DNA from 3 places in the Streptomyces sp. HUAS TT11 genome. Region 1 is predicted to be linked to each of the others. Evidence: riboswitches for the same ligand, from Rfam matches in the RefSeq annotation. Region 1 holds a riboswitch; each other region holds the start of a gene.
The links. A riboswitch is a leader RNA that binds a small molecule or an ion and turns the genes downstream of it on or off. The one in region 1 is predicted to bind cyclic di-AMP.
Positions count from the first base shown of each region.

Region 1 (4,665 bases):
CAGCAGGACGGACAGGGCGAGCAGGGCCTGCGCGAGCGACCGCCCGCCCAGCAGGGCCGTCGCCGTGCCCAGCGCGGCGGTCGCCGCGACCGGGGTGAGGACGACCGGGGGGAGTGCCGCGTCCGCCCCGCGCCCGCGCCACCTCGGCGCCCGTACGGCGACGTCGGCGACCAGTCCCAGCCAGGCGGCGGCCGCGAGGGCGACGGCGATGCGGGAGAGGACCTGGTGGCCGGCCAGGTGAAGCCCGACCGACAGGATGCCCGTCGCCATCACGGCGGCCCCGGTGGCGGGTGGACGCTGCGACCACCAGGTGCGGAGCGCGGAGGTGCCTGACATGCGCCCGATGCTAGGGATGCGCACCCGGGTTGCGTACGGGGCACGCGCGCGGGGATGCCGAAAACAACCCCACGCGCGCGTACCGCACGACGAGCGGGAGGCCCGGCCTCAGGCGGGGCGCACCACGCTGTGGATGATGGAGGAGCCGCCGTAGTAGATCGACTCCTCGCGGACATAGGCGCCCGGCTTCGGCGCGTGGATCATCATGCCGTCGCCGATGTAGATGCCTACGTGGCTGATGTCGTCGTAGAAGAAGATCAGGTCACCCGGCTGGGCGTCGGCGAGCGGCACCGTCGTGCCGGCGTCGACCTGGTCGTACGTGGTGCGCGGGAGCGACACCCCGGCGGCCTTCCAGGCGGCCTGGGTCAGTCCCGAGCAGTCGTACGAATCCGGGCCGGTCGCGCCCCACACGTACGGCTTGCCCACCTGGGCCCGGGCGTACGCGAGGGCCTTCTCCGCCTGCGTCCCGTTCGAGGAGTCCGTGGTGGAGGTGCCGGACGAGCCGCTCGTGGTGGTGGAGGACGACTCCTGCGCGGCCTGCTTCTGCCGGGCCGCCTCCTGCTGCCGGGCCAGTTCCTCCGCCTGGCGCTGCGCCTCCTCCTGCTTCTTCTTCTCGATCGCGGCGAGGCGCGCCTTCTCCTCCGCGGTGAGTCTGGAGAGCATCTCCCGCGCGGTGCCGAGCTTCTTCTGGATCTCCGTCTTGCTCGACTTCAGCGTTTCCTGCGACTCGGTGAGCGTCCGAAGGCTTTCGGTGGCCTCCTGCCGCTTCTTCATCGTCGCGGACCGGTCGGTGAAGTAGTCGTCGACCGTCTCCTTCTGGCGACCGGTGAGCCGGTCCATCAGCTGGGTCTGGTCGAAGTAGTCCTGAGGGGTGTCGGCCAGCAGGAAGGTGGCCGTGTCGGGGGCCGCCGCCCCGGTGCGGTACTGCGCGGCGGCGTACGACCCCAGCTGTTCACGTGCCTCGTTGAGCTTCTGGGTGCGCTGGGCCACGTCGTCGAGGAGCGTGTCGACGCGCTTGCGCTGCTTGGTCGACTGCTCCTTGGCCGCGTTGTACTTGTCGGTGGCCGACTCCGCCTGGCGGTAGAGGTCGTCGACCTTCTTCTCGACCTCCTCGACGCTCGGCTTGCGGTCGGGGGAGGGGGCGGCGTTGGCCGTCTGGGACAGCAGGGCCACGGAGGTGAGGGCGGCCGTCGCGAGAACGGGGGTCCGTATGCCTGCGATGCGCGTGCCCGAGGGACGCGCCTTGCGGTGCGGCGCCATGGGAGGCGACTCCTTCCGTACTCCGCCTACCGAGTTAGCTGTCGGGTTCGGGCGGGTGGTTCCGGAAGGCATGCCCTACGGCCCGGGCCCCGTAGGGCCGTTGGCCGATTCACCCCAAGGTCGGGTGGGTCCCCGGCTCCGGGTGCCGCGGGGGCGTACCGGACTCGGCGGAGGCCGCACGGCCCGGCGATCTTCGCCGGTGGGGGTCGTGCGACCCGCCCGGAACGCTAGCCAACTCGTGTGGCCCGTGTGAAGGTTGATGTGCGATATGCCCGATACATTTTCGTGACCTTGACCATGTGCCGGGCCGCCCTGGGGGAATGTGGCGGTATCTGCGACGGGTTGGGCGTTTTCCCGTGAAGTCGGGCGGAGTGACGGACTCCGCCTGGTTCCGTCGGGAGGCGGTCCCGGACCGCAGGGCGGTGCGCCGCCGTGCGGTCGGTTTCCGTCAGCGATCGAACGGTCCCGGAAGGTGGCGGCGCGACTGCGGTCGACACCGGAGGATCGCGGGCGGTCCGGCCCACTCCCGACGACGGAGTTCTCGGGGCGGCGGCCGACTGTCGGTGGGGCGGCCTAGACTCGGAGAGCGATGAGCAGCCTCTTTGACGACAGCTTCCTGGCGGACCTCAAGGCCACACCGGCCCCTGAGGAGGAGCCCCCGCCGCCCGAGGACGACCACGCTCCGGAGCCGGTTCCGGACGATCTGTTCGGCGGGCGCTTCGACGTGCCCGCGGACCGTGACTCCTACTACCGCGACGGCGCTCCCCGCCCCGTCATCGACCCCCAGGCGCTGCTCCAGGGCCTGAACGAGAACCAGCGCGCGGCCGTCGTGCACGCCGGCTCCCCCCTGCTCATCGTGGCCGGCGCCGGCTCCGGCAAGACCCGCGTGCTCACCCACCGCATCGCCCATCTGCTGGCCGAGCGGGGCGTGCATCCGGGCCAGATCCTCGCGATCACCTTCACCAACAAGGCCGCGGGCGAGATGAAGGAGCGCGTCGAGCAGCTCGTCGGCCCGCGCGCGAACGCGATGTGGGTGATGACCTTCCACAGCGCGTGCGTCCGCATCCTGCGACGGGAGAGCAAGAAGCTGGGCTTCACGTCCTCCTTCTCGATCTACGACGCCGCCGACAGCAAGCGGCTGATGGCGCTCGTCTGCCGCGATCTGGACCTCGACCCCAAGCGGTTCCCGCCGAAGTCCTTCAGCGCCAAGATCTCCAATCTGAAGAACGAGCTGATCGACGAGGAGGACTTCGCCGCGCAGGCCGCCGACGGCTTCGAGAAGACCCTCGCCCAGGCCTACACGCTGTACCAGTCCCGCCTCCGCGAGGCGAACGCGCTCGACTTCGACGACCTGATCATGACGACGGTCAACCTGCTGCGCGCCTTCCCCGATGTCGCCGAGCACTACCGCCGCCGCTTCCGCCACGTCCTCGTCGACGAGTACCAGGACACCAACCACGCCCAGTACGCCCTCGTACGGGAACTCGTCGGCACCGCCGAGCATCCCGTGGACGTGCCGCCCGCCGAGCACGACCTGCCCCCGGCCGAGCTGTGCGTCGTCGGTGACGCCGACCAGTCGATCTACGCCTTCCGTGGCGCCACCATCCGCAACATCCTCCAGTTCGAGGAGGACTACCCGGACGCCACCACGATCCTGCTGGAGCAGAACTATCGTTCCACGCAGACGATCCTGAGTGCGGCCAACGCGGTCATCGAGCGCAACGAGTCGCGCCGTCCCAAGAATCTGTGGACCAATGCGGGCGCGGGCGCACGGATCATCGGCTACGTCGCCGACACCGAGCACGACGAGGCCCAGTTCGTCGCCGAGGAGATAGACCGACTGACGGACTCGGGCGAGGCGAAGGCCGGCGACGTCGCCGTCTTCTACCGCACGAACGCCCAGTCCCGTGTCTTCGAAGAGATCTTCATCCGCGTCGGCCTGCCCTACAAGGTGGTCGGCGGCGTCCGCTTCTACGAGCGCAAGGAGGTCCGGGACGTCCTCGCGTATCTGCGGGTGCTGGCGAACCCGGAGGACTCCGTGCCGCTGCGGCGGATCCTGAACGTCCCGAAGCGGGGCATCGGCGAGCGCGCGGAGGCGATGATCGACGCCCTCGCGCAGCGGGAGAAGGTCAGCTTCCCGCAGGCGCTGCGTCGCGTGGACGAGGCATACGGCATGGCGGCCCGCTCGACGAACGCGGTCAAGCGGTTCAACGCGCTGATGGAGGACCTGCGGACCATCGTGGAGTCCGGCGCCGGACCGGCCACGGTCCTGGAGGCCGTGCTGGAGCGCACCGGCTACCTGGCCGAGTTGCAGGCCTCGACCGACCCCCAGGACGAGACCCGTATCGAGAACCTCCAGGAACTCGCCGCCGTGGCCCTGGAGTTCGAGCAGGAGCGCGGCGAGGAGGCATCGGCGCCGGGGGCGGCCGCCGCGGGCGGCACGCTCGCCGACTTCCTCGAACAGGTCGCCCTGGTCGCCGACTCCGACCAGATCCCGGACGAGGAGGACGGCGACGGCGTCATCACGCTGATGACCCTCCACACCGCGAAGGGCCTCGAGTTCCCGGTGGTGTTCCTGACCGGTATGGAGGACGGCGTCTTCCCGCACATGCGCGCGCTCGGCCAGACCAAGGAGCTGGAGGAGGAGCGGCGCCTGGCGTACGTCGGCATCACACGGGCGCGGGAGCGGCTGTACCTCACGCGGTCGGCCCTGCGCAGCGCCTGGGGCCAGCCCTCGTACAACCCGCCCTCACGGTTCCTGGAGGAGATCCCGGACCAGCATGTGGAGTGGAAGCGCACCGGCACCTCCTCGGCCCCGGTGTCCTCCGGTCCGCTCTCGGGTGTCGCGGCCTCGCTGTCGTCCTCCCGGTCGCGCTCCTCGGCGGTCGGTGCGTCCGGATTCGCCACCCGCCGGGGCGGTGCGGCGGAGAAACCGGTGATCTCCCTGGCGGTGGGCGACCGTGTCACGCACGACCAGTTCGGCCTGGGGACGGTCGTCGGCGTCAAGGGCACAGGTGGGAACGCGGAGGCGACGATCGACTTCGGTGACACCAAGCCGAAGCGGCTGCT
Region 1 covers NZ_CP196184.1:3,874,802-3,879,466, reverse strand. Annotated here, with positions in the region: gene ACSHXN_RS17245 (tellurite resistance/C4-dicarboxylate transporter family protein) at 1-336, opposite strand, end outside; gene ACSHXN_RS17240 (C40 family peptidase) at 445-1,596, opposite strand; cyclic di-AMP (ydaO/yuaA leader) riboswitch at 1,605-1,776, opposite strand; gene pcrA (DNA helicase PcrA) at 2,186-4,665, shown strand, end outside.

Region 2 (4,665 bases), 1.2 Mb from region 1:
CCCGCCTGGCCAAGGCGCTCGGACTGCTCGCCGACGCACTGAGGGCGTCGGCGTTCGCGGACGGCGAGGTGGAGCGCCTGGTGCGCAACCGCCTCGACGAGATCCCGCACGAGATGGCCAACCCGGCCCGCCGCGCCGCCAAGGAGCTCTCCAAGGAGCTGTTCCCGGCCTCCTCGCGCATGTCGCGTCCGCGCCAGGGCACCGAGGCGACGGTCGAGGACATCGACTCCGCCGCGGTCCGCGCCTTCTACGAGCGCCATGTGCGCCCGGCGACGGCCACCGCCGTCGTGGTCGGCGATCTGACCGGCATCGACCTCGACGAGCTCCTCGGCGAGACGCTCGGCGCCTGGACGGGCTCGCCGGGCGCACCCCGCCCCGTCCCCCCGGTGACGGCCGACGACACCGGCCGCGTGATCATCGTGGACCGCCCCGGAGCCGTTCAGACGCAGCTGCTGATCGGCCGCATCGGCGCCGACCGCCACGACCGGGTGTGGCCCGCCCAGGTGCTCGGCACGTACTGCCTCGGCGGCACCCTGACCTCCCGCCTGGACCGGGTCCTGCGCGAGGAGAAGGGCTACACCTACGGAGTGCGCGCGTTCGGCCAGGTGCTGCGGTCCGCGCCGGACGGCACGGGTGCGGCGATGCTCGCCATCAGCGGCTCCGTCGACACGCCGAACACGGGACCGGCGCTCGACGACCTCTGGAAGGTGCTCCGCACGCTCGCCGCAGAGGGTCTGACCGACGCGGAGCGCGATGTCGCCGTGCAGAACCTGGTGGGAGTGGCACCGCTCAAGTTCGAGACCGCGGCCGCCGTCGCGAGCTCGCTCGCCGACCAGGTCGAGCAGCACCTTCCGGACGACTACCAGGCGACGCTGTATCAGGCGCTCGCCGGGACGGGCACGGTGGAGGCCACGGCCGCCGTCGTGAACGCCTTCCCGGTGAACCGGCTGGTGACCGTCCTGGTGGGCGACGCCGCGCAGATCGAGGAACCCGTCAAGGCGCTCGGGATCGGCGAAGTGAGCGTGGTGGCGGCCGAGTAGACCGACGCCCCGCGTCCGCAGGACCGAAGTCCGTGCGCGCGGGAAGCCGTCGAAGCGGCCGTGCCCATCGGGCGCGGCTTCGGTGCGGGCCCCGGTGATGTCGGTCACCGGGGCCCTGCCTCTTGGACTTTGTCCGTATTGCCATAGAGACGGTGGCTCTGCCCTGTGGGATGCGCTACAAACCCTCTGATCGGTTTGGCGATCGAAACAGGGCCCTCTTAGCGTCATCCGGGCTGTCCGTCAGGCACCGCGCCGCATCCGCGGCACCGGACAGCCATCGCCGAGTCCCCGTACGGCGCGAGCCAGGGGAGCCGGGGACCCACCCTCCTGCGCCGCCTTCGTGGCCGGAGGGGCCCGCTGCCGCCGTCCCTGCGGCCGCCAGCGGGCCCGATCCCTGGGGTGAATCGGGCGTGAAGCCCGTAGGAGACCTTCCTGCTCCGAACCCGTCAGCTAACCCGGTAGGCGAGAGGGAAGGAAAGGACCAGCCACACACATGGCGTTCACCTGCGCCACCGGGAAACACCGCCGTCCGAGCCGCGTGAAGCGCACGACCACGAACGCCGTGGGCGTCGCCGCGCTCACCACCACCGGCGTCATCGGTGCCCTGGCAGCTCCGGCGTTCGCCGCCGGCACCCCTGTCGAGCAGACCGGACTGATCCGGGCCGTCAGCATGGGCGACGAGGTCGCCGCGAAGATCGACGCCCAGGCCGCCGCCCAGAGGCAGGCCGCCGAGCTGAAGAAGGCCGAGGAGGCCGCCCGCAAGCGTGCCGCGCAGAAGGCGGCACAGGAGCGTGCGGCCAAGGTGCGCGCCGCCCGTGAGGCCGAGCGCCGTCGCCTGAACGCCTTCGTGGCGCCGATCTTCCACTCCTACGTCTCCACCGGGTACAAGACCGGCGGCTCCCTGTGGTCCAGCGGTTCGCACACCGGCATCGACTTCCATGCCGCCAGTGGCACGCCCGTGCACGCGGTCGGCTCCGGCACGGTCGTCGAGACGGGCTGGGGCGGTGCGTACGGCAACCAGATCGTCATCAGGATGAACGACGGCACCTACACGCAGTACGGCCACCTGTCGTCCATCGGGGTCTCCGCGGGTCAGCGGGTCACTCCCGGCCAGCAGATAGCCCTCTCCGGGGCCACCGGCAACGTCACCGGGCCGCATCTCCACTTCGAGGCCCGCACGTCCCCGGAGTACGGCTCGGACATGGACCCCGTCGCGTATCTGCGCGCTCACGGCGTGAACGTCTGACGATCCACCTCCGAGAGGCGCATTCGAAACGGGGGCGGCCCCGGCTCCCGAGCCGGGGCCGCCCCCGTTTCGAACGGCCGTCTGTCCAAAAAATATCCATGGATTCCGGCCCGCCGTCGGAAATGGCGAAGCACTGCAATAGAGTCGGTTGAACACACGTCAGCCGACGACGTTTCGCGGTGATTAAGGCGGAGGTCGGACATGCGTATTCCGGCGCACTCGGTATGCACGGCGATCCGTGACGACATCGTCTCCGGTGTCCACGAGCGCGGCAGCCGGCTCACCGAGGAGCTTCTCGCGCGCCGGTACGGAGTCTCCCGCGTCCCCGTGCGGGAGGCGCTGCGGACACTGGAGGCCGAGGGCTTCGTCGTCACCCGCAGACACGCGGGCGCGTGCGTGGCGGAGCCCACCGAGCAGGAGGGCGCGGATCTGCTGGACATGCGGATGCTGCTCGAGCCGCTCGGCGCCGCGCGCGCCGCCCAGCGGCGCACCGAAGCCCATCTCAAGGTGCTGCGCGGTCTGGTCAGGCTGGGCCAGGATCGGGCCAGGACGGGCGGCAGCGAGGATCTGCGCTCCCTGGGCGGCTGGTTCCACGAGACGCTCGCACAGGCCTGCGGGAGCCCCGCGCTGACGTCCACGCTCGCCCAGTTGCGGCACAAGATCGCCTGGATGTACACGGTCGAGGCGCCGCTCAGCCCCGTGGAGTCCTGGGCGGAGCACGGCGGCATCGTGGACGCCGTCGCACGCGGGGACGGCGAGCGGGCGCGGGCCGCCATGGCCGTGCACACCGAGCGTGTGACCGCCGCGCACCGGCTGCGCCTTCCCGGGTCCGCGGGCGGTGTGAGGACCTCGCAACATGCCGTAAACATGTCAGGGCTACGGCATTAACACGGGCACCGTATACAAAGAGGGATATCGGGGCGGGACTTAATTTCCGCTGCCCTTGTTCCCGCGTGCGCAGGAAAACCGGTGCGTACGATTTTCGTGTGCCGTGCCGAGCTCTTTTCCATGGGTTCCGGAATTCCCGCGCGGACGCGGAGCGGGTCGCCCTCGACGGCCGGAAAAGCGCGGAGCCGCGTCCGCCCGCATGGCGGAAGCGGCTCCGCCGCGTGGTGGTACCCGAAGGGTCAGACGGTCTCGGGAAGCTCCTCGAGACCCTCCGCGACCAGCTTGGCCAGGCGGTTCAGTGCGGCGTCGGCGCCTTCCGCGTCGGAGGCGAGGACGATCTCCTCGCCGCCCTGGGCGCCGAGGCCGAGGACGGCCAGCATGGACCTGGCGTTGACCGGGTCGCTGCCCGCCTTGGCGATGGTCACGGGGATCCCGGAGGCCGTGGCTGCCCGGACGAAGATGGAGGCGGGGCGGGCGTGGAGACCCTCGGCCCAGCCGACGTTGACGCGGCGCTCAGCCATGTGATGCTGCCCTTCAGGTGTTTCAGGTTGTCTAGACCAGTGTTCCACAGGTGAAGCGCGCCCAGGAAGGGGCGGCGGTCCATCCCGCCGGGCCCGGCTCGGTTCCCCTCAGCCTGCCTCGCGCCCCTGTCCGATGCGAGCCTTAGTCTGGGGCGCATGCAGACCGCGTCGGATCGGCACGACTACCCCGCCCACTGGGAGGCCGACGTGGTGCTGCGCGACGGCGGCACCGCGCGCATCAGGCCCATCACCGTCGATGACGCCGAGCGCCTCGTGAGCTTCTACGAGCAGGTCTCGGACGAGTCGAAGTACTACCGCTTCTTCGCGCCGTATCCGCGTCTGTCCGCCAAGGACGTCCACCGCTTCACGCACCACGACTTCGTGGACCGGGTGGGACTCGCCGCGACGATCGGCGGCGAATTCATTGCAACTGTACGGTATGACCGCATTGGCGTCGGCGGGATGCCCGCGTCCTCACCCGCGGACGAGGCCGAGGTCGCCTTTCTGGTGCAGGACGCCCACCAGGGGCGCGGCGTGGCGTCGGCCCTCCTGGAGCACATCGCCGCGGTGGCCCGGGAGCGCGGCATCCGCAGGTTCGCCGCCGAGGTACTGCCGGCCAACAACAAGATGATCAAGGTGTTCACGGACGCCGGGTACCGGCAGAAGCGCAGCTTCGAGGACGGCGTCGTACGCCTGGAATTCGACCTGGAGCCCACCGACCGGTCGCTCGCGGTGCAGCGTGCCCGGGAGCAGCGGGCCGAGGCCCGCTCCGTGCAGCGGCTCCTCGCGCCCGGCTCGGTCGCCGTGATCGGCACCGGCCGTGCGCCCGGGGGAGTGGGCCGCGGCGTCCTGGACAACCTCCGGGACGGCGGGTTCACCGGCCGCCTGTACGCGGTGAACAAGGCGCTGCCCGAGGACCAAAAGGAACTCGACGGGGTGCCCGCCCACCGCTCCGTACGGGACATCGCCC
Region 2 covers NZ_CP196184.1:2,653,028-2,657,692, reverse strand. Annotated here, with positions in the region: gene ACSHXN_RS11945 (M16 family metallopeptidase) at 1-1,040, shown strand, start outside; cyclic di-AMP (ydaO/yuaA leader) riboswitch at 1,309-1,520, shown strand; gene ACSHXN_RS11940 (M23 family metallopeptidase) at 1,534-2,286, shown strand; gene ACSHXN_RS11935 (GntR family transcriptional regulator) at 2,488-3,174, shown strand; gene ACSHXN_RS11930 (HPr family phosphocarrier protein) at 3,414-3,695, opposite strand; gene ACSHXN_RS11925 (bifunctional acetate--CoA ligase family protein/GNAT family N-acetyltransferase) at 3,852-4,665, shown strand, end outside.
Region 2: it holds a riboswitch for cyclic di-AMP, as region 1 does, so the genes downstream of both, ACSHXN_RS11940 (M23 family metallopeptidase) here and ACSHXN_RS17240 (C40 family peptidase) in region 1, are expected to answer to the same signal.

Region 3 (4,665 bases), 1.0 Mb from region 1:
CCGGCACCTCCGGCCGGTCGAAGTGCGTGTAGTAGAGGTCGATGTAGTCGGTGTCGAGACGGCGCAGGGACGCGTCCGCGGCGGCCTTGATGTTCGCGGCGCTCAGGCCCTGGTACTCCGGGTGCTGGCTGACCTTGGTCGCGATGACGACATCCGCGCGGTTGCTGCGCGCCTTGACCCACTTGCCGATGATGGTCTCGGACTCACCGCCCTTGTTGCCCGGGGCGAAGGCCGTGTAGGAGTCCGCTGTGTCGACGAAGTTGCCGCCCGCGGCCGCGTAGGCGTCGAGTACGGCGAAGGACTGCGCCTCGTCGGCGGTCCAGCCGAAGACGTTGCCGCCGAGGGAGAGCGGGAAGACCTCGAGATCGGAGGAGCCGAGTGTGCGAAGGGAAGTCATGGTCCATGAGAACGCGCCGACCGGACCGGCGCCTTCCGTAATCGCCGCAAAGATCTTGCAAACAATCGGATCCACCCATTCCGCCCTCTGTGCGCCACGGCCGGCAGCCCTGACGTCGGGGGGATGCCGTCAGGGCTACCGGGGCCGGGAGAGGTCTGCGGTCAGGGGGTGAGGCCCTTGCTCTGCAGCCACGCCATCGGGTCGATCGCGTCGCCGCCGCCCGGGTGCACCTCCAGGTGCAGGTGCGGCCCGGTCACGTTGCCGGTGGCACCCACACGGCCGATGACGTCGCCGGTGGCCACCTTCTGCCCCACGGTCACGCTGATGGACGACTGGTGGCAGAACCAGAGTTCCGTGCCGTCGTCGAGGGTGAGGATCGTGCGGTAGCCGTACGAGCCGGCCCAGCCGGCCTCCGTGACGGTGGCGCTGTGGATCGCCTTGATGAGCGTGCCCGTGGGCGCGGCGAAGTCGAGTCCGGTGTGGTAGCCGGAGGACCACATGGCACCGGCGTCACCGAAGCGGGAGGTGAGGGTGTAGGAGGAGGTCGGCAGCGCGTACTGCTTGGCGAGTTCGGCGAGCCGCTCGGCCTCGGCCTTCTTCTTGGCCTCCTCCTCGGCCTTCTTCTTCGCGGCGGCGGCCTTGGCCTTGGCGTCGTCCTGCGCCTTGGCGGCGGCTGCGGCGGCCTTCTTCGCGGCGGCGTCCTCCGCGGCCTGCGCGGCCGCGGCGGCGATCCGGTCCTGCTGGGACTCGGCCTGCTGCATGATCCGGGCGCGCAGCGCCTCTCCCGCGTCCGAGGAGCCGGCGGCGGCTTCCTCGGTGGTCAGGCCGGCGCTGCTGAGCGCGGTGGCCGAGCCCTTGGGGGCACTGCTCGTCTCCGCGCCGATGAACTCCTTGGCCGAGTGGGTGACCGAGGAGAGGTCGGGCATGGATATGGACACCGGAGGCTTGCCGCTCTGCGCGGTGGCCATGCCGCCCGCACCGACGGCGGCCATCACGCCGACGCCCAACACCGTGGAGCTGCGCGCGAGTCCGCCCCCGCGCTGCTTGGCGACGCGGTGCCGGCCGCGGACGGGACGGAGGGACTCCTCGGTGGGGTTCCACTCCTCCCAGGGGCCCTCGTCGTTGCCAGGCGCGAAGCCGAACGTCTGAGTGTCGTTCGGAGCGAACGAGGTGCTCTGGGCAGGCCGGTTGGACGCCACGTGGGCGCACTCCTTTCCTTCCGTCTCGCCTACCGGGTTAGCTGACGGGTTCGGAGAGGAAGGTCTCCTACGCGCGTATACCGACCGTGCTTCCACGGTGGTCTCCGCCCGATTCACCCCAAGGTGGTGGTTCCCCGGCTCCCTTGCGGGATTCGGCACACGCGCACGGAGCCGCCTCTTGTGACGGCTGGGACGACCGCGCTGCGTTATCGAACGTTAATAGACCCGGGGCCTTGATTCCAAGCCGTTCGGACAGATCATTAACGCTTCTGGCCTGGACTTTCCCGGCATGATCGGGGAAAAAGGGGCGAGTTGACCGCGCCTCATAAACCTCAGATGTATTGACCGTAAGTCAGTTGTTATGCGGAGGGGGGTCGGTCACTCACCCTTGGTGACCGCGGTCATGGACGCTCGGGTCTGCGCACCGCCAGCAGGGCCATGTCGTCCGTCGCCCGGCCGCCGGTGTGGCGGGCGACCGCCTCGGTGAGCGCGGCCAGCAGTGCGCCGGGGCCGGGGAAGACCCGGCCGGTGAGTCCGGCGGCGAGGTCGTAGAACTCCCCGTGCCGATCACGCGCCTCGGAGACCCCGTCCGTGTACAGCAGCAGCATGGCCCCGGGCGGGAAGTCCCACTCCTCCGCGCGGTCGGGCCGGGCCTCGAGGGCGCCCAGGCCGAGGGGCATCGCGCTCTCGCGGGCCTCCAGCACGCGCAGGCTGCCGTCCGGGAGCAGCATCAGGGGCGCGGGGTGACCGCGGTTGAGGATGCGGACCAGGTCGCCGCCGTGCGGGAGCTCCGCGAGGACCGCGGTGGTGAACCCCTCGACCACGTCGGGGCCGTCGCGCCGGGTCCCCTCACGCGACAGCGCCCGCTCCAGCCGTTGGGCGACGGCCTCCGGCGTCGACTCCTGTTCCGCGGCCTCCCGGAAGGCGCCGATCACCACCGCGACCACGGCCACCGCGCCCATCCCCTTACCCCGCACGTCGCCCACGACCAGCCGTACGCCGTGCGGGGTGTCCTGCACGGCGTACAGGTCGCCGCCGATGAAGGCGCCGGCCTGGGCCGCCTCGTACCGGGCGGCGATGTCGAGCCCGCCGATGCGCGCGGCGGGCTCGGGCAGCACGGCGCGCTGGGCGGCCTCGGCGATCCCGCGTGCGGAGGCGAGCCGCTCGTTCTTGCGGCGGACGAGCACGTTGATGAGGACGGCGAGCACCGCGACGGTGACGATGGTGACCGACTCGGTGATCGCACCGGCCCCGCCGAGCAGGCCGAGCCCGAGGTGGACGGCGAGGACGGCGACGATCGCCGCCAGGCCGGTGAGCACCGTGCCGCGCAGCGAGTACAGGGGCGCGGCGACGAGGGGCGCCGCGGTGAAGAGGGGGCCGGCCGTGACGTCGGACGGGGTGAGGCAGTCGTAACAGGTGCCGACCACGACGAGCAGCACGGGCAGGGCAGACAGGATCGCCCGCGCGCGTACAAGGCGGCGGGTCTCACGCTCGGCCCGGCGCGGCCGCCGGACGTCCCCGGCACCGGGGGCGTAGACGGGTTCTCCGGTCAGTAAGGCGTCGAGGCGGTCCTCGTCGTCGTACGACTCCTGCAGCCACCGCGCACCTGCTTGCTGAACCACCCGTCCAGGCTTCCCGGAAGGACGGTGCGAGGCGACCGCTGTGGGCCGGCCGGAGTACGGAACGGCGGGATACGCCCGGGCGGGCGGACACGGAGCGGGGGCGGAGGAAAGGGAACCGGGGAAACACCGAGGGCCGGAGTCCTCATGGACTCCGGCCTTCGGCCATCAGTAGCGGGGACAGGATTTGAACCTGCGACCTCTGGGTTATGAGCCCAGCGAGCTACCGAGCTGCTCCACCCCGCGTCGGTGATTCAAGTGTACGCCATGCGCGGGACACGAAAGACACAGGTTCTGCAGCCACGACCCCTGCCGGCTCTTTGCAGCCGTCGGGGGGGTTGCGCGACGCCTCAGGGGCGGGCCGGCGGGGACAGCAGGTGGGCGTTCGGAGCCTTCGCCCGCTCCTCGTACTCCGGCAGGAGCACCACCTCCGCGCCTGCGGCCGTCAGCAGCGCGTTCCCGTCGGCGGACCGCACGAACGTGTCCGGTTCACGCCATGCCGTCACCACCCGCCGTATCCCGGCGTCCAGGATCAGCCGGGCACACGGTGCGGGCCGGGACGAGCGGCGCGCGCAGGGTTCCAGACTGCTGTACACCGTGGCGCCGGGCAGTCGCGGATCCTCCGGGTCCAGCTTGGCCAGGGCCGCCTCCTCCGCGTGGACCACGGGATCGCCGTCCTCGCGGGAGTGCCCGCGCGCCAGCTCCGTGCCGTCGGCCGCGACGACCACCGCTCCCACGCTGAAGGCCGTGCGGGACGGCGGGCACTGCGCCGCGAGCTCGCAGGCCGTCTCCAGCCACCGCCGGTCCGCGGCCGAGGCGAGCGTCCCGGTCCCGGGCGCGGTGGGCACGTACCGCAGCAGCACCACGTCCCCGACCGTCCGCGCCTCCAGCAGCCGCATCCGCCCCGGCGGGTAGTCGCCGGGCCCGAACATCCGCGGCGCGTCCGCCTGCCCCACGAACAACGGCGCGACCGCGAGCTGAAGCTCGTCCGCGAGCCCCTGCCGCAGCAGCTGGGTGTGCACACGCCCGCCGCCCTCGACCATCAGCCGCCGTACGCCCTTGACGTCCCCGAGGTGGTCGAGCACCGCCCGCCACTCCACGTCGGGACCCAGCGCGACCACGTCCACGCTCTCCGGCAGCAGCCCGCGCAGCCGCTCGGCGCCCTTGTCCGTCGTGTAGACGGCCTTCTCCCCGCCCGTGTGCCAGAACTGGGCGTCCGGGTCGAGGTCGCCGGACGCGCTGACCGTCACCTTGAGCGGGTATTCCGGCAGCCCGGCGGCGACCCGGGCCGCGCGCCGCTCGGGCGAGTTGACCAGCAGCCGCGGGTTGTCGATGCGCAGCGTGCCGGCGCCGACGAGTATCGCGTCGCTGCCCGCCCGTACCTCGTCGACCCGGTCGAAGTCCTCCGGCCCGGACAGCAGCAGCCGCGAGGGCCCGGTGTCGTCCAGGA
Region 3 covers NZ_CP196184.1:4,891,223-4,895,887, reverse strand. Annotated here, with positions in the region: gene ACSHXN_RS21935 (aldo/keto reductase) at 1-397, opposite strand, end outside; gene ACSHXN_RS21930 (M23 family metallopeptidase) at 559-1,596, opposite strand; cyclic di-AMP (ydaO/yuaA leader) riboswitch at 1,608-1,764, opposite strand; gene ACSHXN_RS21925 (PP2C family protein-serine/threonine phosphatase) at 1,998-3,218, opposite strand; tRNA gene ACSHXN_RS21920 (tRNA-Met) at 3,388-3,461, opposite strand; gene ACSHXN_RS21915 (dihydrofolate reductase family protein) at 3,566-4,665, opposite strand, start outside.
Region 3: it holds a riboswitch for cyclic di-AMP, as region 1 does, so the genes downstream of both, ACSHXN_RS21930 (M23 family metallopeptidase) here and ACSHXN_RS17240 (C40 family peptidase) in region 1, are expected to answer to the same signal.